4 regions of the Bradyrhizobium sp. USDA 4452 genome follow, and region 2 is predicted to be linked to each of the others. Evidence: predicted binding sites of a transcription regulator. Region 2 holds the regulator's gene; each other region holds the start of a gene.
The links. The regulator PhoB, encoded in region 2, activates phosphate uptake and scavenging genes when phosphate is short. The targets are predictions, from matches to a motif close to TGTCATNNANCTGTCAT.
Positions count from the first base shown of each region.

Region 1: ACVISU_RS34880 (UDP-2,3-diacylglucosamine diphosphatase) is a predicted target of PhoB. The motif match lies at 2,149-2,165, and genes of this name have one in related genera.
Region 3: ACVISU_RS20110 (DUF2794 domain-containing protein) is a predicted target of PhoB. The motif match lies at 2,556-2,572, and genes of this name have one in related genera.
Region 4: ACVISU_RS37890 (STN domain-containing protein) is a predicted target of PhoB. The motif match lies at 3,335-3,351, and genes of this name have one in related genera.

Region 1 is NZ_JBSSGK010000001.1:7,421,054-7,426,902, reverse strand. Features, by position in the region: gene ACVISU_RS34890 (threonine/serine dehydratase) at 1-182, opposite strand, end outside; gene ACVISU_RS34885 (glycosyltransferase family 4 protein) at 225-1,316, opposite strand; gene ACVISU_RS34880 (UDP-2,3-diacylglucosamine diphosphatase) at 1,313-2,125, opposite strand; gene thiD (bifunctional hydroxymethylpyrimidine kinase/phosphomethylpyrimidine kinase) at 2,437-3,234, opposite strand; gene ACVISU_RS34870 (Lrp/AsnC ligand binding domain-containing protein) at 3,416-3,661, shown strand; gene ACVISU_RS34865 (c-type cytochrome) at 3,671-4,600, opposite strand; gene ACVISU_RS34860 (CHRD domain-containing protein) at 4,767-5,189, shown strand; gene ACVISU_RS34855 (c-type cytochrome) at 5,272-5,718, opposite strand; gene ACVISU_RS34850 (xanthine dehydrogenase family protein molybdopterin-binding subunit) at 5,822-5,849, opposite strand, start outside.
Region 2 is NZ_JBSSGK010000001.1:3,421,805-3,427,653, forward strand. Features, by position in the region: gene ACVISU_RS16475 (acetylornithine transaminase) at 1-228, opposite strand, end outside; gene ACVISU_RS16480 (GcrA family cell cycle regulator) at 724-1,236, shown strand; gene phoB (phosphate regulon transcriptional regulator PhoB) at 1,377-2,087, opposite strand; gene phoU (phosphate signaling complex protein PhoU) at 2,219-2,935, opposite strand; gene pstB (phosphate ABC transporter ATP-binding protein PstB) at 2,947-3,765, opposite strand; gene pstA (phosphate ABC transporter permease PstA) at 3,762-4,607, opposite strand; gene pstC (phosphate ABC transporter permease subunit PstC) at 4,612-5,601, opposite strand; gene pstS (phosphate ABC transporter substrate-binding protein PstS) at 5,824-5,849, opposite strand, start outside.
Region 3 is NZ_JBSSGK010000001.1:4,197,879-4,203,727, reverse strand. Features, by position in the region: gene acnA (aconitate hydratase AcnA) at 1-1,100, shown strand, start outside; gene ACVISU_RS20115 (DUF1223 domain-containing protein) at 1,347-2,108, shown strand; gene ACVISU_RS20110 (DUF2794 domain-containing protein) at 2,636-3,007, shown strand; gene ACVISU_RS20105 (Bax inhibitor-1/YccA family protein) at 3,280-4,071, opposite strand; gene ACVISU_RS20100 (ABC transporter permease) at 4,306-5,849, opposite strand, start outside.
Region 4 is NZ_JBSSGK010000001.1:8,014,624-8,020,472, reverse strand. Features, by position in the region: gene ACVISU_RS37905 (filamentous haemagglutinin family protein) at 1-601, opposite strand, end outside; gene ACVISU_RS37900 (FecR family protein) at 878-1,852, opposite strand; gene ACVISU_RS37895 (RNA polymerase sigma factor) at 1,849-2,451, opposite strand; gene ACVISU_RS37890 (STN domain-containing protein) at 2,556-3,260, opposite strand; gene ACVISU_RS37885 (hypothetical protein) at 4,045-4,281, opposite strand; gene ACVISU_RS37880 (MliC family protein) at 5,035-5,391, shown strand; gene ACVISU_RS37875 (hypothetical protein) at 5,468-5,849, opposite strand, start outside.

The DNA.
Region 1 (5,849 bases), 4.0 Mb from region 2:
CGGAACTTGAACGATCCGGTTCGTTGCAGCATCTCGGGCTTGAGGAAGACCTGGGTGCCGACGCGTTCGTTGAGAACGGGGAAAGTCAGGAGCGGCGTGCGCACCGCGAACGGCGCGACCACCCTTGCGGCGGCATCGATGTCCGCAGCAGCGACGGGTGGATTGAGAGGGGTGTCCGTCATCCGCAATTTCTATCGCGGCCGCGGGCAACCCGGCAAGACGCTTTAGCGTGAGGTGGGATGAGGAGCCGGCAGGGCCGCCAAATGGTGCTCCTCGGCACCGAATTCGAACACCTCCCCCTCGCCGTCGGGCGCCGCGGGGCGGACGTTCATGCAGCGGTCGATGAACACCCGGGCTGACGCCTGCCAGGTGTGGAGCGCGGCGAAATCGACGCAGGCCTGCCGCGGGATGCTGAGCGCCTCCAGGCAAGCGTGGCGCAAATCCTCGTCGAGGACACCGACCGGCGCCGCGCCGATCACGTCGCGAGGACCGGTGACCGGAAAAGCGGCAACCGGCAGGCCGCTGGCCAGGGCTTCAAGCAGCACCAGACCGAACGTATCGGTGCGGCTCGGGAAAACGAACACATCGGCTGCGGCATAAATTTCGGCCAATTCTTCGCCATGGCGGGCGCCGAGGAACACGACTTCCGGATATTTCCGCTCCAGCGCCGCGCGTGCCGGGCCGTCGCCGACCACCACCTTGGTGCCGGGTAGATCGAGATCCAGGAACGCTTCGAGATTCTTCTCCACCGCCACCCGGCCGACGCTGAGATAGACCGGCTGCGGCAGGCAGAGGTCGACGTCGCGCGGGTGGAATAGCGCGGTATCGACGCCGCGCGACCATAGCACCACGTTGCGGAAGCCGCGCTGGCGCAGCTCTGCAGCCAGCGCCGGGGTCGCCGCCATCACCGCCCGGCTCGGCTTGTGGAACCAGCGCAGCGCGCGCCACACCCAGGCTTCCGGGACTGGCGTCCGTGCCGAGACGTATTCGGGAAAGCGGGTGTGGAAACTCGTCGTGAACGGCAGGCCGCGCTTGCGGCAATAGCGGCGGACCGACAGCCCGATCGGACCTTCGGTCGCGATATGGATGCTGTCGGGCTTGGCCGCGTCGATCAGGCTCGCGACCTTGGCCCCGCACGGCAGTGCCAGCCTCAAATCGCGATAGCTCGGCATCGCGAAGGTGCGGAACTCGTCCGGCGTCAGGAAGCTCACCTCGACGCCGAGCGATTTCGCCGCCTGTGCCATCATGGTCAGCGTGCGGACAACCCCGTTGACCTGGGGATGCCACGCATCGGTCGCGACCAGGATATGCGTCATGCAGCGCGTGCCGTCACTCGCGGAACTGGGGCGATCCGGCGCACCGGGTCGGTCCAGGTGATGATCTCGAAATGGCCATCCTCGTGCTCGGCGAGCGCGGTGCAGCTCTCGACCCAGTCGCCGCAATTCATGTAGCGGATGCCGTGCTCGTCATGAATCGTCGCGTAGTGGATGTGGCCGCAGATCACGCCGTCGCAGCCGTGACGCCGCGCCTCGCCGGCCAACGTCGCCTCGAACGCGCCGATATAGTTCACCGCCTTCTTGACCTTGAGCTTGGCCCATTGCGACAGCGACCAGTACGGCACGCCGAACATCTTGCGGAAGAAGTTGACGAAGCGATTCATTTGGATCGCGAAGTCGTAGGCCTTGTCGCCGAGATGGGCGAGCCAGCGCGCGTTTTGCACCACGAGGTCGAAGATGTCGCCATGGATCACGAGGTAGCGCTTGCCGTCGGCGCCGGTGTGAACGGTATTCTCCACCACGTCGATGCCGCCGAAATGCGTACCGTAATATTTGCGCAGGAACTCGTCGTGGTTGCCCGGGACGTAGATCACCTTGGCGCCCTTGCGCGCCTTGCGCAGCATCTTCTGCACGAAATCGTTGTGGGTCTGCGGCCAGTACCAGTTCGACTTCAGCGCCCAGCCATCGACGATATCACCAACGAGGTAAATCGTGTCGGCATCGTGAGAGCGGAGGAAGTCCAGCAGGCGGTCGGCTTGCGAACCGCGGGCTCCGAGATGGACATCGGAGATAAACAAAGTGCGAAAGCGCCGCTCGGGGCTTTCTTCACTCAAGGAGTCACTTCCCATGCCTGTGCACCTAACAGCTTCCTGTGACAAGGCGATGACGATCCCCGCGACCCAAGGCCCCACAAAAAGCTAACGAGAATCAGCAGCACGCCCCTCCCCTGCGGATAACAGCGGCGTGCGACAATCTGGCGACATGGGCGGCGGCGGCTGTGCAGAACAGGCGTTGTGTTGCGCGCATATCGCGGGGAACAACACGCATTCGAAACGGCGTTGAATGCGTAGCCCGGATGAAGCGAAGCGCAATCCGGGGTCTTGCGTCCGCGGAACGTGCAGCCCGGATTTCGCTGCGCTCCATCCGGGCTACAAGAGCCTCAATAATATTTGTGGAAGTGATGCACCGGCCCGTGGCCGTGGCCGGCGGCGAAGCGATCGGCGGCGGCGATCGCATCGGTGATCCAGGCCTTGGCATTGCGGACGGCGGTCTCCATCGGCTCACCCTTCGCGAGCCCTGCTGCGATCGCCGATGACAGCGAGCAACCTGTGCCATGCGTGTTTGCGGTGGCGATGCGCGGCGCTGCGAGCGCGATGCTGCGCTCGCCGTCGATCAGATAGTCTATGCTCTCAGTGCCGTGCCCATGGCCGCCCTTCACCAGCACCGCGCGACATCCCATCGCCAGCAATTGCCGGCCTTGCCCTTCGACGTCGGCCTCGCTCGAGGCGACCGGCTCGTTCAGCAGCGCCGCCACCTCCGGCAGGTTCGGCGTGATCAGCGAGGCCAGCGGAAACAACATGGTCTTCAGCGCATCGACCGCCTCGGCTGCGAGCAGCCGGTCGCCCGAGGTCGCGACCATCACCGGATCGAGCACGATGTGGCGCGGCGCCCAGCGCTGCAGCGCGCCCGCGATCGCAACGATGGTCTCGGCCTGCGCCACCATGCCGATCTTGACCGCGCCGACGTTAAGATCGGAGAACACGGCATCGATCTGCGCGGTGACGAACGAAGCCGGCACCGGATGGATGCCGCTGACCCCCGTGGTGTTCTGCGCGGTCAGCGCCGTGATCGCCGAGGCGCCATAGACCCCGAGCGCGGCAAAGCTCTTCAGGTCAGCCTGGATGCCCGCCCCGCCCGAGGAATCCGAGCCGGCGATGGTGAGCGCGACCGGCGTCATGGTGCGGCACCGGCGGTTGAGACGAATGAGACCGTCACGAACAAGATCATGGCCTGTCCTAACCCGGCAGCCCATCGGCAGCAAGTTCGCCTGACTTTACCGCAGGTTGGAGCTGCCTTGACCCTTGCTTTGGCGGCCCGTTTTGGGCCTATAGTCACGGAAATCCCCGGAGACGACTTTGATGGTTCCTTTCTTCGTCCAGATCAAATGCAAGCTCGGCCAGTCCTACACCGTCGCCAACGCGCTGGCGGAAGCCGAGATTGCGTCAGAGATCTATTCCACCGCGGGCAATTACGATCTCCTGGTCAAGTTCTACGTCGACCACGACACCGACATCGGCCATTTCATCAACGAGAAAGTTCAGGTGATCCCGGGCATCCAGGACACGCTCACCATCATCACCTTCAAGGCGTTCGGCGCGAAGTAGGACACGCCGTTACGACTGCCTCTCCTTCTTCACCGGCTTCGGCGGTCCCTCGACCGGCGGCAGCGACTTGATGTACTCGGCGATCGCATCGCGATCGCTCGACGAGAGCTGCGAGGTGTTCCGGATCACGCGCACCATCGATCCGCCAGCGCTGTCGCCATCCGGCGTCTGGCCGCTCTCGAGAAAATAGGCGATGTCCTTCGCGCTCCAGTCCGCGATCCCCCGCGGCGTGATGTTCGGCACCCAACCTTCGCCCTCCGGATTCGGGCCACCGGCGAAGCGCTGCGAAGTGATGATGCCGCCGAGGAAGTTGCGCGGGCTGTGGCATTCGGCGCAATGGCCGAAGCTGTTGACGAGATAGGCGCCGCGATACCAATGCGCCGAGCGGCTCGCGTCCGCGATGAACGGCTTGCCGTCCATGAACAGGAATTTCCAGACCCCGACATTGCGCCTGATGTTGAAGGGAAACCGCACATCGTGGTCGCGCACCTTGCCGGCAACCGGCGGCAAGGTCTTCAAATAGGCGAACAGGTCGCGCACGTCGTTGACCCTGGCGTGCTGATACGACGTGTAGGGAAACGCCGGAAAATAGTGCGTCCCCGACGGCGAGGTGCCCTTCATGACAGCGGTGACGAAATCAGCCTCGCTCCAGCGGCCGATGCCGTCGTTCGGGTCGGGCGAGATGTTCGGCGCATAGAAGGTGCCGAACGGCGACGGTATCGCGAGCCCGCCGCCGAGCCTCGTGCGGTCGTCCTGCTTCGGCACGGCGTGGCAGGAGGAACATCCTCCGGCATTGAACGTTGTGAGCCCGTTGGCCAGGTTGGGCTGGTAGACGGGCAGCGCGCTCGCGGCCACGGTCAGGGGGATCGTCAGCCACCAGAACACACCGAAGCCGATCAAGCCGGCCAAAACGGCCAGGAGGAGAATTCGTCGCAACATTCACCGATCCGTCATTCGTCGCGTCAGTTCACTGGCCAGTATGATGGCAACCGGTCTTACAAGCTCGCATCAAATTTGCCGCACTCACGATGATTTTGGGAATAAATCCGGAGAGCCGCGGTTTGAAGATTTGCAACCACCGTGTGACGTCAAAGGGGAGAGAACCATGCCAAACAAGACCTTGCTTGCCACGCTGACGCTGGGCGCCGCTATCGCCCTCGCCGGTCCGGCCTTTGCCGAGAAGCTGCAGGCCAAGCTGGACGGCAAGTCCGAAGTGCCGGCGAACGCCAGCGCCGGGACCGGCACCGCCGACATCGACTACGATGCCGCCACCAAGAAGCTGAGCTGGAAACTGACTTATTCCGGCCTGTCGGGCCCGGCGACCGCCGCGCATTTCCACGGCCCGGCCGAGGCCGGCAAGAATTCCGGTGTCGCGGTTGCGATCCCGAACGCGACGTCGAGCCCGGTCGAGGGTAGCGCGACGTTGACCGACGCGCAGGCCGCCGATCTCCTCGCCGGCAAGTATTATGTCAACGTCCACACCGCAGCCAACCCGGGCGGAGAGATCCGCGGACAGGTCACCAAGTAGAGTCACACCAACAAGAAACGGCCGGCACAAAAAAGGGCGGACGCCTTGCAGCGTCCGCCCTTTTCGTTGATCGAAATGGCGATCAGCCCTTCTTGAGGCGATAGGTCTCGTGGCAGCCGCCGCACTGCTTGCCGATCACGGTCAGCTCGGCCTTCAGCGTGTCGACATCCTTGATCTTGCCCTTGGCATCGGAGACCGCCTTGGCATAGCTCGCGATGTGCTGCTCGAAGCCGGCCTTGTCTTCCCAGATCTTCGGCCCGGCGGAGTAATCGCCTTCCGTCTTGAGGCCCTTGCTGCTTTCAGGAAAAAGCGTCGGCAGCTTCTTGGCGGTGTCCTCGAACTTGGCCAGCGCAGCGTCGACCGTTGCCTGGTCGTAGGGCTTCTCGCCCTTGATGATGGCGCCGAGCGCACCGGCGTTCTTGCCGGTTTCCTTCATCTGAGCCTGGGTCACCTTGACTTGGTCCTGGTCGGCCACCACCGCCCCCGCACTCAACGCCAGCATCGTTGCAACGACGACAATCCGCTTCATCCGCAAAACCCCTCAATCCTGCTCTGTCCGGTCCGCGGGAACGCGGCCGGCCTTGTTTGCAAACACCGCAGGCGGAATCTTCATTCCGCCTGCGACAATTTTATCAGAGATTATGGCGGCGCTGCGCCTCG
Region 2 (5,849 bases):
GTCCGGGCTCTTGAACAGGTTCGACATGTGCCAGAGCCTGGTCGCCTGCTCCTGCAGCGCCTTGACCAGATGCGGATGCGCATGTCCGAGCGCGTTCACCGCGACACCCGAGGTGAAGTCGAGATAGCGGTCGCCGTTGGTTGCGATCAGCCAGGCGCCCTCACCGCGCTCGAAGCCGAGATCGACCCTGGCGAAGACGGGGAGCAGATGCGACGAGGCGTTGGTCATGGCGTTCACTGCCGGTTTGAAACCGTCAATTGCTGCGCGGCTTGACGCCAGCGCAGCAACCGCCAGCTTCGGAAAACAAAACGGCCGCCTTTGCGGGCGGCACGTGCACATCATTCTATGCTGCGGCCGGTCAGTGTCAATCGCCAGCAGCCGGCCCCTGCCGGCGTTCCTGCGATGCGAACCCAGCGCAATCCGGAGCATTCCGGTGCGGTGGAAAAGCCGCACGGCAATGCTTAACTGTGTGGGAACATGTGGACGCACGGCCGCGGACTCTTGCGCCAGAGTCACGCCATATTGTAGCGTTTGACCTGTCGGGTACGACATCTCGTGCGGCAGTACTGGACCCTCTAAGTAGCCTTCGTTCTCGCGTAAACGTTCGGGCGCAACACCGTGCCCGGCGAGGGCTAAGGGATTCTGGCCGCAGGGATATTTGTCCAGATTGGCTCGCAGCGCCGCTCCGTTGATTGGCCGGCGCCATGCGAAAGGAAGAATGCGATGACGGTATTGACCTGGTCCGACGATCGCGTCGAGCAGCTGAAGAAGCTCTGGGAATCCGGCCTCTCGGCCAGCCAGATCGCGGCGGAACTTGGCAATGTGACGCGAAACGCCGTGATCGGCAAAGTGCATCGGCTCGGCCTCTCCGGCCGCGCCAAGGCCCCTTCCACGGCCGCGCCGCGGCAGCGCAAGGCCCGCCCCGCCCAGCACATGATGCGGGTGGCGCGCCCGGTCTCGCGCGGCAACACCGCGCTCGCGCACGCTTTCGAGGTCGAGATGGAGCCGGATCCGATCTCCTTCGACAATGTGGTGCCGATGAGCCAGCGGCTGTCGCTGCTCGAGCTCAACGAGGCCACCTGCCACTGGCCGGTCGGCGATCCCTCGAGCCCGGAATTCTTCTTCTGCGGCGGCAAGGCGCTCGCCGGCCTGCCCTATTGCGCGCATCACTCGCGCGTCGCCTACCAGCCCGCCGCCGATCGCCGCCGGCCCTCGGCGAAGCCACAGATCAAGTAAGCACTCGGGAAACTGCCTGGACTGCAAAAACAAATCCCCGCGCAAGCGGGGATTTTTTTGTGGCTCGTAGCCCGGCTACTTCACCGGCGTTGTCCCGGCCAAAGCCGGAACGACATTGTGCTTGCGATTGCTGCACTGCCTTACGGCTGCGGCTCGGCCTTTGCAAAGCGATCGTCGAGCGCGTAGCCGGCGCCGCGCACGGTGCGGATCGGATCCTGCTCGCGGCCGGGATTGAGCAGCTTGCGCAGACGGCCGATATGCACGTCGACGGTACGTTCATCGATATAGATGTCGCGGCCCCAGACGCTGTCGAGCAGCTGCTCGCGGCTGAACACGCGGCCGGGATGCTCGAGGAAGAATTCGAGCAGCCGATACTCGGTCGGCCCGAGATCGATCGGACGGCCCGAGCGCGCCACGCGGCGCTTCTCGCGATCGAGCTCGATGTCGCCATAGGTCAGCACGGTCGCAAGCCGCTCCGGACTCGCACGGCGCAGCAGGCCCTTCACCCGTGCCAGCAATTCCGGCACCGAGAACGGCTTGACGATGTAGTCGTCGGCGCCGGTGGCAAGCCCGCGCACGCGCTCACTCTCCTCGCCGCGCGCGGTCAGCATGATGATCGGAAGCTGCTTGGTCTCGGGCCGCGCACGCAGGCGACGGCACAGCTCGATGCCGGACAGGCCCGGAAGCATCCAGTCCAGCACCACGAGGTCGGGAACGCGCTCCTTCAGGCGGGTGTCGGCATCGTCGCCGCGCCCCACCGTTTCGACATCGTAGCCTTCCGCATCGAGGTTGTAGCGCAACAGTGTCGTCAGCGCTTCCTCGTCTTCGACTACCAGAATGCGTGCGCTCATCGGTTTAAGTTCTCTCTCTGTGATGATCCGTTGCCCAGACGCAAACCGAAACGCTTACTTTCCTGAGCATAACCCCTGCGGAAAACGGCTTGTCGTGAAGACAATCCGGCTCCGCGCCCGCGGATCATGTCCTAGGTACCCGGCACAGTGGTGGCAAAGTTGGTCATGTCGCCCTTCGGACGCTTGTCGGTGATCTGCTGGCCTTCGATCATGTAGAACACGGTCTCGGCGATATTGGTGGCGTGATCGCCGATCCGCTCGATGTTCTTGGCGCAGAACATCAGATGGATGCAGAACGAGATGTTGCGCGGATCCTCCATCATGTAGGTCAAGAGCTCGCGGAACAGCGAGGTGCAGATCGCGTCGACCTCCTCGTCGCCCTTCCAGACGTTCATCGCCGCCGGCAGATCGTGCGCGGCATAGGCGTCGAGCACCGACTTGACCTGCGACAGCACGAGGTCGGTCATGTGCTCCAGGCCGCGGATCAGCTTCAGCGGCTGGAAATCGCTCTCCAGCGCCGCGACGCGCTTGCCCATGTTCTTGGCGAGGTCGCCGATCCGCTCGAGATCGGTGGCGACGCGCATCGCGCTGACGATCTCGCGCAGGTCGATCGCCATCGGCTGGCGGCGGGCGATCGTCAGCACCGCGCGCTCTTCGATGACACGCTGCAGATTGTCGATCTCGATGTCCGCGGCGACCACGCGCTTGCCGAGCGCGACGTCGCGACGGATCAGCGCGTCGACCGACTCGGTAATCATCCGCTCGACGAGCCCGCCCATCTCGGCGACCAGGCGGGTCAATTCCTGCAGGTCGCTGTCGAATGCCTTGGCGGTATGTTCAGAAGCCATCGTCATTCTCCTCAGCCGAACCGGCCGGTGATGTAGTCCTGGGTGCGTCGATCGCTCGGCGAGGTGAAGATCTTGTTGGTGTCGTCGAACTCGATCAGCTCGCCGAGATACATGAAGGCGGTCTTGTCGGAGACGCGCGCCGCCTGCTGCATGTTGTGGGTGACGATCGCGATCGTGTAGTCCTCGGAGAGCTCCTGGATCAGTTCCTCGACCTTGGCGGTCGAGATCGGATCGAGCGCAGAGCACGGCTCGTCGAACAGGATCACCTCGGGACGCACCGCCACGGTGCGCGCGATGCACAGCCGCTGCTGCTGGCCGCCAGAAAGCGACAGGCCGGAAGCGTTCAGCTTGTCCTTGACCTCGTTCCACAGCGCACCGCCGCGCAGCGCCTTCTCGACCCGGTCGTCCATCTCGGACTTCGAGATCTTCTCGTAGAGGCGGATGCCGAAGGCGATGTTCTCGTAGATCGTCATCGGGAACGGCGTCGGCTTCTGGAACACCATGCCGACGCGCGCGCGCAGCAGATTGAGGTCGAGCTTGGGATCAAGAATGTTGGTCTGGTCCAGCATCAGCTGGCCGACAGCGCGCTGGCCCGGATAGAGATCATACATCCGGTTGAAGATGCGCAGCAGGGTCGACTTGCCGCAGCCCGACGGGCCGATGAACGCCGTGACGCGGTTGGTGCCGAGCGTCAGGTTGATGTTCTTCAGCGCGTGGTGCTCGCCGTAATAGAAGTTGAGGTTGCGCACCGTGACTTTCGGCGGCGCTTCCGGCAGCGGCACCTGCGGAACGTGGCTCGCGGCGGTCGTGGAGACGGAAAGCTCGGTCATTTTGCGGCCCTTTCGGCACCAAGGATACGCGCGCCGATATTCAGCGCGAGCACGGTGAAGGTGATGAGCAGCGCACCGCTCCACGCCAGCTCTTTCCAGTAGGCGTAGGGGCTCTGCACGAAGTTGTTGATGGTCACCGGCAGGTTGGCCATCGTCTTGGTCAAGTCCCAGCTGAAGAACTGGTTCGACAGCGCGGTGAACAGCAGCGGCGCGGTCTCGCCCGCGACGCGGGCGGTCGCCAGCAGCACGCCGGTGATCAACCCGCTGCGCGCAGCACGATAAGCGATCCGCTTGATCACCAGCGAACGCGGCAGGCCGAGCGCGGAGGCCGCCTCGCGCAGCGGGTTGGGCACCAGCAGCAGCATGTCCTCGGTGGTGCGCACCACGACCGGGATCACGATCACTGCGAGCGCAAGCGCACCCGCGATCGCCGAGAAGCCGCGCATCGGCACCACCACCGCGCCATAGATGAACAGGCCGATGATGATCGACGGCGCACTGAGCAGGATGTCGTTGATGAAGCGGATCACCGAGGTGAGCTTGTCGTGCTTGCCGTACTCGGCAAGGTAGGTGCCGGCGAACAGGCCGAGCGGCGCGCCGATGCCGACGCCGATCACCGTCATGATCACGGAGCCGACGATGGCATTGAGCAGGCCGCCATCGGTCGAGCCCGGCGGCGGCGTATTCTGGGTGAACAGTTGCACGCTGAGGCCTGCGATGCCGTTGTAGAGCAGCGTGATCAGGATCAGCGCCAGCCAGGTGACGCCGAACAACGCCGCGCCGACGCAGAGCGTGCGAACGACGATGTCGCTGCGGCGGCGGGATTTGTAGATCGGGTTCATGGCGTTACTTCCCCGCCTTCTTTTCAAGCCGCATCAGCATCAGCCGCGCGCCGGCGAGCACGAAGAAGGTCAGCACGAACAGCAAGAGGCCGAGCAGGATCAGGCCGGACTGGTGCAGGCCGTCGCTCTCGGCGAATTCGCTGGCGATCGCCGCCGAGATCGTGGTGCCCGGCGCGAAGATCGACGACGAGATGCGGAACGAGTTGCCGATGATGAAGGTCACCGCCATGGTCTCGCCGAGCGCGCGGCCGAGCGCCAGCATGATGCCGCCGATCACGCCGACCCGGGTGTAGGGGATCACGACGCTGCGGACGACTTCCCAAGTGGTGCAGCCCATGCCGTAGGCGGCTTCTTTCAGCACCGGCGGCACGGTCTTGAACACGTCGACCGAGATCGCGGTGATGAAGGGCAGCACCATGATGGCCAGGATCAGCGCGGCGTTGAACAGGCTGAGATAGGACGGCGGGCCGGCAAACACCGCGCCGAGCACCGGGACGCCCTCGAATATCCGGATCATGAAGGGCTGGAACGTGTTGGCCAGGAACGGGCCCAGCACGAAGAAGCCCCACATGCCGTAGATGATCGAGGGGATGCCGGCGAGCAGCTCGATGGCGATGCCGATCGGACGGCGCAGCACTTGCGGGCAGAGCTCGGTCAGGAACACGGCGATGCCGATGCCGACCGGAATGGCGATCAGCATCGCGATGACGGAGGTGATCAGCGTGCCGTAGATCGGGCCGAGCGCACCGAGCACCGGCGGATCGGCCGAGGGCGCCCAGCGCTGTGTCCAGAGGAAAGCGAAGCCGTATTCCTTCATCGCCGGCCAGGCGCCCGCGATCAGCGACAGAATGATGCCGCCGAGGATCAACAGGACCGAAATCGCCGAGATACGGGTGATCCAATAGAAGGTGAGATCACCGAGCTTGAAGGCGCTGAGGGCCTTGGCGCGATCATAAGGTTCGGCGGCTTCCATCACATCGCTCTGAACAGCCATGTCTGCCACGCCAATTCCCTCATTACTATGTGAAAGCCACGCAAACCGCTACGCCCCGAAGCGATCTTCACTGACGCATTGGGCCGGGCGTCGTTCCGGTTACGCCTCCCGAGGCGCGGCCCGCCCCCGCGTTTCTTGCCGCGGTGATGGAGCCAGGATCCCAAATCGCTCAACCTGTGCCGCCCTCGAGAGGCGGCACAGGCGTGGTTCGAAGCGCCAGACTTAGCTCTTGATGTCCGCGGCCCAGG
Region 3 (5,849 bases), 780 kb from region 2:
ACCGTAACTTCGAAGGCCGCGTCTCGCCGGACGTGCAGGCGAACTACCTCGCCTCGCCGCCGCTGGTGGTCGCGCATGCGCTCGCCGGCACCGTGACCAAGGATCTCGCGGTCGAGCCGCTCGGCATCGGCAAGGACGGCAAGCCGGTGTTCCTCAAGGACATCTGGCCGACCGCCAAGGAGATCAACGCCTTCATGAAGAAGTACGTCACTGCGACGATCTTCAAGAAGAAGTACGCCGACGTGTTCAAGGGCGACACCAACTGGCGCAAGATCAAGACCACGGAAAGCGAGACCTATCGCTGGAACATGAGCTCGACCTATGTCCAGAACCCGCCCTATTTCGAGGGCATGAAGAAGCAGCCGGATCCGGTCACCGACGTGGTCGACGCCCGCATCCTCGCGATGTTCGGCGACAAGATCACCACCGACCACATCTCGCCGGCCGGTTCGATCAAGCTGACCTCGCCCGCCGGCAAATTCCTCAGCGAGCACCAGGTGCGCCCCGCCGACTTCAACCAATACGGCACGCGGCGCGGCAACCATGAAGTGATGATGCGCGGCACCTTCGCCAACATCCGAATCAAGAACTTCATGCTGAAGGGCGCTGACGGCAATATTCCGGAAGGCGGTCTGACCAAGCACTGGCCCGACGGCGAGCAGATGTCGATCTACGACGCCGCGATGAAGTACCAGGCCGAAGGCGTGCCGCTGGTGGTGTTCGCCGGCGCCGAATACGGCAACGGCTCGTCGCGCGACTGGGCCGCGAAGGGCACCCGCCTGCTCGGCGTGCGCGCGGTGATCTGCCAGAGCTTCGAGCGCATCCATCGCTCCAACCTGGTCGGCATGGGCGTGCTTCCGCTCACCTTCCAGGACGGCACGTCGTGGTCCTCGCTCGGCCTCAAGGGCGACGAGAAGGTCACGATCCGCGGGCTGCAGGGCGATTTGAAGCCGCGCCAGACGCTGACGGCCGAGATCGTCTCCGCCGACGGCGGCAAGAAGGACGTCCCGCTGCTCTGCCGCATCGATACGCTGGACGAGCTCGACTACTATCGCAACGGGGGCATCCTGCATTACGTGCTGCGCAAGCTCGCGGCCTAAGCCCCTTGTTCGAGCATGATCTCCGCGCAAACGCCTTGCGTTTGTCGCGGGGAAAACCGCTTCGCACTTTCCGGACACGCTCTCGCGCGGATTTGTGATCGATGCCTCACTGCTTAGTGAGTAGCGGCTAAAAAGAAGGCGGCCTATGAAAAGGCCGCTTTCTCGCGTTTTGGGGCACGCAAGTTCAGGGACAGACTTCATGCTCCGTACAATTACGGATAGAAATCATCACGACTGGTTCGCAGTATGACAGCGATGATGGCCTATAATTCTATCTCGCGATGGTCCAGCGCGCTTGGGTTCTGCGCGATCGTTGCGATCATCCGCCCCGCGCACGCCGATCCGCGTGCTGTCGTCGAACTCTTCACCTCGCAGGGATGCTCGTCCTGTCCGCCCGCGGACAAGATCATCGGGGAGCTCGCGAAGGATCCCAACGTCATCGCGCTGAGCATGCCGATCGACTATTGGGACTATCTCGGCTGGAAGGACACGCTGGCCGATTCCCGTTTCAGCGCGCGCCAGAAAGCCTATTCGCACATGCGCGGCGACCGCGACGTCTACACGCCGCAGGCCGTGATTAACGGCTCCGCGCATGTGATCGGCAGCGACCGTGCCAGCATTGAGGACGCCATCAAGGACACCGAGAAGAGCGGCAGCGTGATGTCGGTGCCGGTGACGATGACGCTCACCGGCAAGCAGATCAACGTGTCGGTCGCCGCATCGAAATCGCCCGCGGCGTCGCGCGGCGAAGTCTGGATCTGCTCGATCTCGAAGTCGGTACCGATCTCGATCGCGCGCGGCGAGAACCGCGGCCGCGAGATCACCTACCACAACGTGGTGCGCAATCTCCTCAAGGTCGGTGACTGGAATGGCTCGTCCGGGAGCTGGACCGTGCCGCTGGAGAACATCACGCGCGATGGTGTCGACGCCGCGGCCGTCTACGTCCAGGACGGCAATCGCGAAAAGCCGGGCCCGATGCTCGGCGCCGCATTCACCTCGCTGCGCTAGTTTCAGTCGGCCGCGTCGTCGAGACGCATGCGTGTTGTCGCGCCGCCTTGCGCGGCGGCGAGCGTGCGTCCGGTTTTTCTTGAAGCAAGGCGCCGGGGCCTTGCGCAAGTCTCGATCGCGCGTTGATCGAGCAGGGTCCCAAAAACAAAAAGGACCAACTTTCGTTGGCCCAGTGTTGGGATTTGATTCCCCTGCGAACAGGCCCGATCCCGACGGCCCCGGGGGGCTGGGGGCTGAGGAATCCGGAACCGAAAGGACCGGGCCAACGCAGGATTATCTTTTCGCAGGGCAGCGGGGCGGGCGATGGGCGGAAGTGGGGCAGCAATATGATTCTGCTAACGTTCCCGTGACTCTTCGGTTTTCCGGACAATTCGTCGCGCATGCCCGTGGTTAAGGGCTGGTTGCATTGCGAATGGCCCCTTGCGGCGTCCTTCGCTTAGCGCGATCATGTCACTCTCGTGACGATCCCAAGGTGGGGGCACCGGGCTTCGGAGCTTGATCGTCACCGGGATGACAGGAGGCGCTCGATGAGTTTGATCTCGGAGGACACCGATCCGAGCGGGAGTCGTGCCGCGGCGCGTCCCGCCGCCGCGACCCCTCAGCCCAACCGCGTGACATTCAACCGACTTGAGCTCAACCGCATTCTGAATCTCTACGGCCGCATGGTCGCCGACGGCGAGTGGCGCGACTATGCGATCGACTTCCTCAAGGACCGCGCCGTGTTCTCGGTGTTCCGGCGCGCCTCCGAAATGCCGATCTACCGGATCGAGAAGGATCCCCGGCTCGCGCGCAAGCAGGGCATGTACAGCGTGATTTCGGCGACCGGCCTGATCCTGCGCCGCGGCCACGAGCTCGAACGGGTGCTGTTCGTGATCGATCGCAAGCTGTCGCTGGTGTAGGCGCGGCAAACTCGCCGCTTCGTAGCCCGGATGCAGCGCAGCGCAATCCGGGGCTGCCATAACAGCGGATGGACTTGTCCCGGATTGCGCTGCGCTCTATCCGGGCCACGCGGTCGTCGTTCCAATCCGCCGGAAACCGTTGTGCAGCCCATGCCGAGCGTGTGCCGCATCGTCAGTATTTTCCCGGCGCAAAAGAAAAGCCCCGGCCGCATGGCCGGGGCTTGCAAGGCTTGGATTTGCAAGGCTTGGATCGATTGGCTGGCGCGAGCCGCTTAGTCGCGCTGGCCGAGCAGCTGCAGCAGCAGCGTGAACAGGTTGATGAAGTTCAGGTAGAGCGACAGCGCACCTGTGATTGCCGCACGCTCTGCCATCACGCCACCCTGCGAGGCGTAGCCGTAGATGTAGTCGTTCTTCAGCCGCTGGGTGTCCCAGGCGGTGAGGCCTGCGAACACCAGCACGCCGACCACCGAGACGATGAACTGCAGTGCCGAGCTGGCCAGGAACAGGTTGACCAGGCTCGCGATGATGATGCCGATCAGGCCCATGAACAGGAACGAGCCCATGCCGCTCATGTCACGCTTGGTGGTGTAGCCGTAGAGGCTCAGCGCACCGAACGTCGCCGCGGTGATGAAGAACACGCGCACGATCGAAGTGTGCGTGTACACCAGGAAGATCGACGACAGCGACAGGCCCATCAGCGCCGAGAACACCCAGAACAGAAGCTGGGCGGTCGCGGGCTGCAGGCGGTTGATGCCGGCCGAGATGACGAACACCATCGCCAGAGGGGCGAGGATGAACAGCCACTTCAGCGGGCTCACGAACATCGCGTAGCCGAACTGCGTCAGATAGGCATTGCCGAATTTGGCGACGGCGGCGGACTGGTCGGTCGTCACCGCGCCCATGTAGACGCCGAGCGCGGCAAGGCCGGTGATGGCCAGGCCGATGCTCATGTAGTTGTAGATGCGCAGCATGTAGGCGCGCAGACCGGCGTCGACGGCCGCAGCGTCAATGCGCCCGGCGGCCCGGCCGAAAGGAGAAGCGTAGTTGCGGTCTAGGTCCGACATGGTCGAATTCCCGTGGTTGGTCCCGGTGGAGCGCAAGGGATTTGCGGCGCCGGTCGTAAATCTATCTCAGATGGCTCGGTTTGCGGAACATTAATTGCGTGTCATTCAAACCGACTATCCGACCCGAGTGGTATGTGGGAAATTAACACATCCGACGCAAGCTTCCACGCGCGGCCGAATGTCGCTCTGGCCTAGCATTTTCAGGCAAAACGGCGCTGCCGCCGCTACAAATTGTCACAAATTCCGCAGCACCGAGGCCGGCTTCTGGTTCAGCGCGAGCAGCGTCCCCCCCAGCCCCAATCCGACGGTGACGACCAGCGCGGCGACCACGACCAGCGCGGCGCTGCCGGCCTGCCAGATGAAGCTCAGCGTCATCAGCCGCGTCACGATCAGCCAGGCGGCGACCGAACCTGAGATCACCCCGAATATTGCGGTTGCAAAGCCGATCATCAGGTACTCCAGCGCGTAGGCGCCGAGCAGTCGCGCCCGCGTGGCGCCGAGCGTCTTGAGGATCACGGCGTCATAGACGCGGTGGCGGTGCCCGGCGGCGAGCGCGCCGCCCAGCACCAGGATCGCCGAGATCAGCGTCACGGCGCTGGCGCCGCGGATCGCCAGCACCAGATTGCTGACCACGGTGCCGACCGTCTCCAGCGCCTCGCGGACCCGGACGCTGGTCACCATCGGGAATGCGTCGGCGACCTGCTTGATGATGCGCGCGTCATCGGTGGCGCCGGCATGGGGTTCCGTCAGGGTCGCGACGTGGCTATGCGGCGCGCCCTTGAAGGCATTCGGCGAGAACACCAGCACGAAATTGATGCCGAGGCCCTGCCAGTCGATGTTGCGCAGATTGGCGATCTTGGCCGGCACATCGCGGCCGAGCACGTTGACCACGATCTCGTCGCCGATCTTCAAGGACAGGCCATCGGCGATCTTCTTTTCCATCGAGACCAGCGGAGGTCCGCTGTAGTCCGGCCCCCACCATTCGCCCTCGACGATCTTTGAACCCTTGGGAATTTCGCCGGTGTAGGTCAGGCCGCGGTCGCTTTGCAGCACCCATTCCGAATCGACCGACGGCTTGAGCTGGTCGGCCTTGACGCCGCGCGCGGCGACAATGCGCCCGCGCAGCATGGCCACGTCCTCGATGGTCGAGTCCGGAGAGATCTGCTTGAGGAAAGCACCAAAGCGGTCGGCCTCGGTCGAGGGGATGTCGATGAAGAAGAACGACGGTGCCCGTTCCGGCAATGCGGCCAGGAACTGTCGGCGCAGATTGCCGTCGATCTGGGTGATGGTGACGAGCACCGCGAGGCCAAGACCCAGCGACAGCACCACCGAGGGCGTCAGCGCGCCCGGCCGGTGGATGTTGGCGATGGCGAGCCGCAGCATGGTCATGCGGCTGCGCGGCAGCCGCCGCGCCACCGCCATCAGGATCTCGGCGATCCCGCGTAGCAGCAGGAACACTGCGATCGACGAGGCGACGAACACCGAAGCCACCCGCTTGTCGTAGGCGAGCCCGATCGCGACGCCGATGAGAAGCGCGACCACCGCCGCCATCAGCGCGAGATAGCTCCAGCGCGGGCGGTGCCACTCGCTGGCGACGGTTTCGCGGAACAGCGCGGCGACCGGCACGTCATGGACCCGGCCGAGCGGCCACAGCCCGAACGCCAGCGCGGTGAGCTGGCCGTAGAGGAAGGAGAGCGCCAGCTCGTCGGGATGCAGGGCCGGCACCACCGGCAGCGGCAGCAGCTTGCCGAACAGGCCGACAATGATGAAGGGCAGCG
Region 4 (5,849 bases), 4.6 Mb from region 2:
TTGCACCCCCGAAGATGATGCCGTTCTGGTTGATGACGAGCACCTGACCATCGGCCTTGATGTTGCCGAGGATCTGACTCGGCGCTGTGCTACCGACCACGCGGTTAAGCGCGGTCCAGGAATTGGGGCCATTGGCGTTGTTGCTGCCGCTCTGATTGAAATTAAGCGTCGTTTGCGTACCGACGTTGAAGCTTTGCCAGTTAAGAACTGCCTGCGGTGCAGTCTGATCAACCGTCACGGTGGTGTGGCTGCCGCTCGCCGATTGCGTGGGCAGGTTGGCGCCCTGCCACAGACTGGATCCAGGCTTAGCGCCCGGCGCGACCTGGAGGCCGCCCGCCGCGAGGCCATTGGGCACAGCAACCTGCGGCAGGGCAGTCGAGCGCTGTGACGCTGCGGCGGCGCTGCGGGCAGCCGCCTGTGCCGCCTGCAGCGCCTGAACAGCCTGGCTCGCCCGCGTCAGCGCGCTCTGGCTCTGCTTGGCCGCTTCCATGGCCCGTTGCGCAGCGGCAGCGGCGGCATCGCTGGCAATGGTCGGCGCGGCCATCGTCGTAGCCGAACTGCCGAAAGGCCGCGCCGCGGCGCTGTCGATTCCGGTCAGCATCAGCGCCAGCACGCTCGTTCCGGCCAGAAGCGTGGTGCGCGACGTCAGCCCATCCCGCAGCAGTCGGGGAACCGACACCGCCCGACGCAGATTGGGACGCGGACGACGACCGCGACCGACTGGACGACAAGACATGTGGCGCCTCTCCTCAGCACTAACCTGGAAGTGATCCCGCGGAGGATGGCCAACGCAGCGACTTGCACTTCCCATCGGCTAGTTGCTCTGGAGAGGACGAGACCGAAATCGTCCTTTATGAAACTTTCTTGACAGACACGATCAGCTCAGGACGACGACACCGCCGGGCAAGGACGTGACGTGCGCGCCGAATGCGTTCTGGAACTTGCCGACCACCTCGTCGAGCCTCGCAAGATAAAAGCGACCATTGACCGGTCGCCGCCCCAGTGCATCACCGAGCACGATGATCCTGCCGCGACGATATCGGTTGATCTCGGCAATCACATCGACGAGCGGCGTATCCTGAAACAGAAGAAAGCCATCGCGCCAGGATGTCACGATCGCGGCATCGATCGGCGAGACCGGACCGAGCCCGGCATGCGAAAACACAACTCGATTCTGGCCGGTCAGAACGACTGAAGAAGACAAGCATGCGACACGCACTTCTCCATCGAGACACGTCACACTGGCGGTGTCGCCATCCCGCCGGATGCTGAACTCCGCGTTGGAAGCCAGGGCTTGTCCGCTTCCAGCGAGCACTTCAAGCCGATGCGCTTTCGCCTTGACCACGCTTTCACCCGCGATCAGTTCGATCCGCTGCAGGTCGCCGACCGCAGAACGCAGCCCGATGCTGGTCTGCGTGTTCATCTGGACCACGACGTCGTTCGCAAGGGCAACCTGTCGCTGCTCGCCCGTGGCCGTGCGAAAATCAGCCCTCAATTCCGAAATCGACGGCCACAGGCCGAGCGGCGGATAGACCGCGGCGTACGCGGCGGCCGATGCAGTTGCGGCTGCCGCCCCCGCGATGAAGGCACGACGGCCGAGCCGCATCGATCCCCGGCCGGATGAAACCGCTGGATGTTCGAGAGCGTTCGGATCGAGCGCATTCTTGCCGGCCGGGCCAACGGCCTGCCACAATCCCCGCATGTCCCTGAACGCCTTAGCGTGCGCCGGATTCTGTCCGCACCATTGCTTGAACGCCGCCACATCATCGGTGGTCGCAACACCGGGCTTGAGTCGCAGCATCCACGCGATGGCTTCGCGCTGGTGCTTTTCGATGTTGCTATGCGGTGTCATTTCAGCGACTTCGCCTCTCGCGCCGGCACAGTGCTCTGGAGCTCTGCTACCTGCTTAGTCGATTCCAGCGGCTTGGGACCGAAACGTCTTATGACCGGGCGTTCCATGCGGCCTGCACAATACTCAATTGCGCGCTTCAGCTCGATTTCGACCATGCGGCGGGACAATCCCAGTGAATCCGCAATGGTCTGAATCGGAAGTTCCTGAATGCGAGCCGCAAGCAGGATCCCCCGCCTGCGCGGGGGCAAATCCTGGATGATGCGCTCGAGCTTCTGGATATCGAGCAGGGCTTCAACGGTCTCATGCGGCCCTGCTGCTTCGTCCGCAAACTCGATGGCGGCCTCGATCTCCAGACGGCTGGCATGGCGACCTTCCGTCCGCCTCAGAGTGGCGGCCATATTGAGAGCTATGCCGAACAGATAGGAATCCGGCTGAGCCACGGATTTGGTTCCGTCGGATTGGCTCAACTGGAGCCACGTCTCCTGCAGGGTTTCCCGCGCCAGGTCATCCGAGCCGAGCCGGCGCCTCAACCGTGCACGGAAGCTGTCGTACCTGACCAGAAAGCGCTGGCGCAGCGCGTCCCAACTCGTTTCGCTCACGAGACTGATACCCCCGCCCCCGCCAAGACCTTCCCGAACGGCGATGTACCGCCAGATGTCACCCTGCGAAAGCCACTACCATCCATTTCAGCGGCCGTTAATTCCTAATGACTCCGCGCACAAGTTCGGGCAGCTCCGGACGGTTGCGGAAGAATTGCGATCATGATCGGCTGCTGAAGATCGGCAGGTGGCGGAACGCCAAGAGACACACCATCAAGTTTCCGGGCAATGATGCGGTCCCGCCGTTCATCCCCCGTGGTCCCGACCAGACTCGGTTGCCGAATCTGACCATCGGTCGCAATCGAGAACTTCAGCACGGCGCGATAGCGACCCGGTCGGACTTGCTCGTCGTCACACAAAGCGCGCTCAAGGCCGGCCTGGATCACGCCGAAGTAAAAGCGGTTCGCGCCCTTCTCCGGCGGCGGCGCCATGGCCAGGGCAGCCGAAGCTTGTACCTGTTCGATGGTCACGGCGTCCTGCGCGATGGAGCGCGCCGACAGGCGCGTCCCCTCGAGCAGCAATTGCAGCGCCTCGAACGCCGTAAACGTCCCCACCACGGCCGTCGACCTGCGCTCGTGGGCGATTGCGCTGTCGTAGAGCGTTTCGATGCCCGTCACGCCGCTGTATGCTTGCAGAGCACTCGCAAGCGGCTGAGCCGGAATATTCATCGCAAACTTGCGCGAGGCCGAGACTGATGTTGTCGTGCTGCCTTCATCAGCTGCCGAGCCGTCCAAACCTGCAGCCGCAAGAAACGCGGAGAACACCACAAGACAGGCACGAACAGCCGTAAGGCTGCCCGGATGGTTCACTGAGCGCACCGCAACGAAAGCCCCTTCGAAAACAGGCCATCAGCCTCTGTCTTGATCTAGTTACAGGGTTGACCGCGACAGTTATGTGACAGAGCCGCCCCGCTCCGCTGGACTCTGCCGGCCACGTCCGAGATTCTGTCTCCAAACTCTCGCCTAACCACGGACGACAGCCGCGCACCGTTCACCGTTGCCGGCTACTGGCTTTTGCCATCAACGCTTGAGCGGCCACGACCTGTTCTGCGAGCTGTCTCACCTCGAAATGAGCGCAACCGACGTCGAGATGCTTTTGGACCTCTGCTCTGCCGACGTTCCGGGCCTCGTGAGGAAGCGGTGCTTGAAACGAGCAGCGCCGCACAACGGGCGATATCTCGACGGTCAAGGCGTTCGGAATCTCGCCAACAGGTATCACCCACACGAACTTGGCGCGCCGCCTTAAGACGCCAGTCCGACACCGGAAAATAGACTCACAGCAGAAAGGCAAAGCCTGGAATCGCTGGGCAAAATGGACTCAAGTCCATCTTGGCCGGACAAAGTATTTGAAAACATTGGAGCGGGTGAAGGGAATCGAACCCTTGTATTCAGCTTGGAAGTCTTCGAATTTCTTCAATAATTCAAGATCCATTCCGATATTTTGCAGCCTTTTCGATGATTGAGATCACTACAGAATTTAGCGTTGTCGGAATCGCGGCCGTTGGTACCTGGGACCGGACCTCCGACCCCTCCACCAAGCTCGATCCCCTTCGATGAGGCCGAATGTTTGGGGGCGACATGGCTGCCTCAGGCGTTAGTGGTTGAAAGTCGTCAGCGCCGTCACGATGAGGGACAGGCCCGCAAACAGCAGCAGTACCAGGACAGTTTTTCGGAAGCTCTCGTCGTTGATCTTCCCGAAGAGTTTGAATCCTGCCCAAAGGCCGGCAACCATGAAGGGAACGCCCCATGCGTAGAGCGTCAGCGTGTCCCTGGTAATGCTGCCGGCAACTGCTTGCGATATCGAGATCACGACGAAGGCGACGAACCGCACGGGCTGGAATACCGCACGTTGCAGACCCGGGACCGCGCCATCGCCATCGCCATCGCAGGATTTGCCTCAATAGCTTTTGGCGTGCTGGCTCTGCTTCTCGTATTTGCGATTTGAACCCGTAAAAATACGGGGCCGAGTAGTCGTGGCACAAACTGCACTTTGCGCGGGAAACGTTCCCTGCCTAGGATAGACGCCCTCTAGGCAGGAGTTTCCAATGACATATGGTCTTCTGGATTCTGCTTCGAATGATGGCCCAAATCAGCGCAGCTCGCGTGTTTCCATCATCATTGGCTGGCGTCGCGCCCTAGCGGTGCTCTCCGAAACATCGGAAGTATTCTACCTAGGCCTGGTTGTTCTCCTCGGCTTGCTTCCGATCGCTATGACAGCCGCAGCCCTGCTTGGTTCTGAGGGTTAAGCAGCAACCTGGCTCGCGTCCCACACGGGCCGGTAGATGGCCCCAGCAACTAGCCTCCACTCGGCCCCCAACGAGTTGCTGGGGCCGCTTCCATTCCGCTACCGGAGTTTTCCGGATACCGCGATCAAGTGTTCTTTAAAGTGGCCCTGCGACGGTCTCGACGATAGCTGCGCTTGACCTAAAGAATTGCCTTCACGAAGGGCTGTTCATAGCAATGGACGTTGTCGCTGGCCTCCTCATCGGCGACCAGTATTTCAACAATGGCCATTACACGGACGGCGTCCAACGGATGGCTAGCCAGATGAGACGCTCCTTCGGAGTGTAAGCCCGCAAGTTCGATGCAACCCATAAGGGGCAAGATGAATCGGAGTGGCTTTATTGGTGTTGTGACGATTGTTGCAGGATGGTCTTTCTGCGGTCTGCTTGTGTCGGCGCAGGCTACGACGTTCCAAAGTTATCATTGCTCCGACGACACCCGATTCACCGTCGGATTCTATCCACACGACCCGCACGCATATGTGCATTTCCTCGATGGGCGAGAGACGTTTAGGTTGCGGAAACGGCTTGCGTTTTCCGGTGCGCGCTACTCGGCAAACCGCGTCGTTTTGAAGATCTCGAAGTCGGGTCACACCACAATCAAGCGTCCAAGGCGCCCAGAAACCGCCTGTGAATTGATGTCCACGCGTGGCAGCTAGCGCACGCCGATGCACATCACTGGCTTAGCTAACCACGAGCACACGGCCCACGCCTTGATGCAAAACTGCTGTGTGCTCAGGGTTTCGTCGAAGAGGCTTGCCCGCCCGTCACCTCGGAAATTCGCCTTACAATCCCGTCTAGCGCGGTGCGAACGGAATCGTTGGTATAGGGATCGTCTGGGTGCGGCGGAGACCCCTCCCTGTTGAAATAAGGCCGCTCTCCCATACGTCGTCCCCATTCGACGTCGGCTTGGCGGACAAGTTCTTCAAGGCGATCATCTGAGGCTAGAACCCGCTGGCAATAGTCGGCCAAGGCGCGGAGCCGCTGATCTAGGTTGTTAAGCAGCAGCACGCTTCCTTTGAGTTGGCGCGGTAGGAGTGCCTGCAATGCTCCCGTCGAATCGATAAGATTGCTTCGCAACCATGTATCGATCTCTATCTCGGCCGCCTGCACTCTG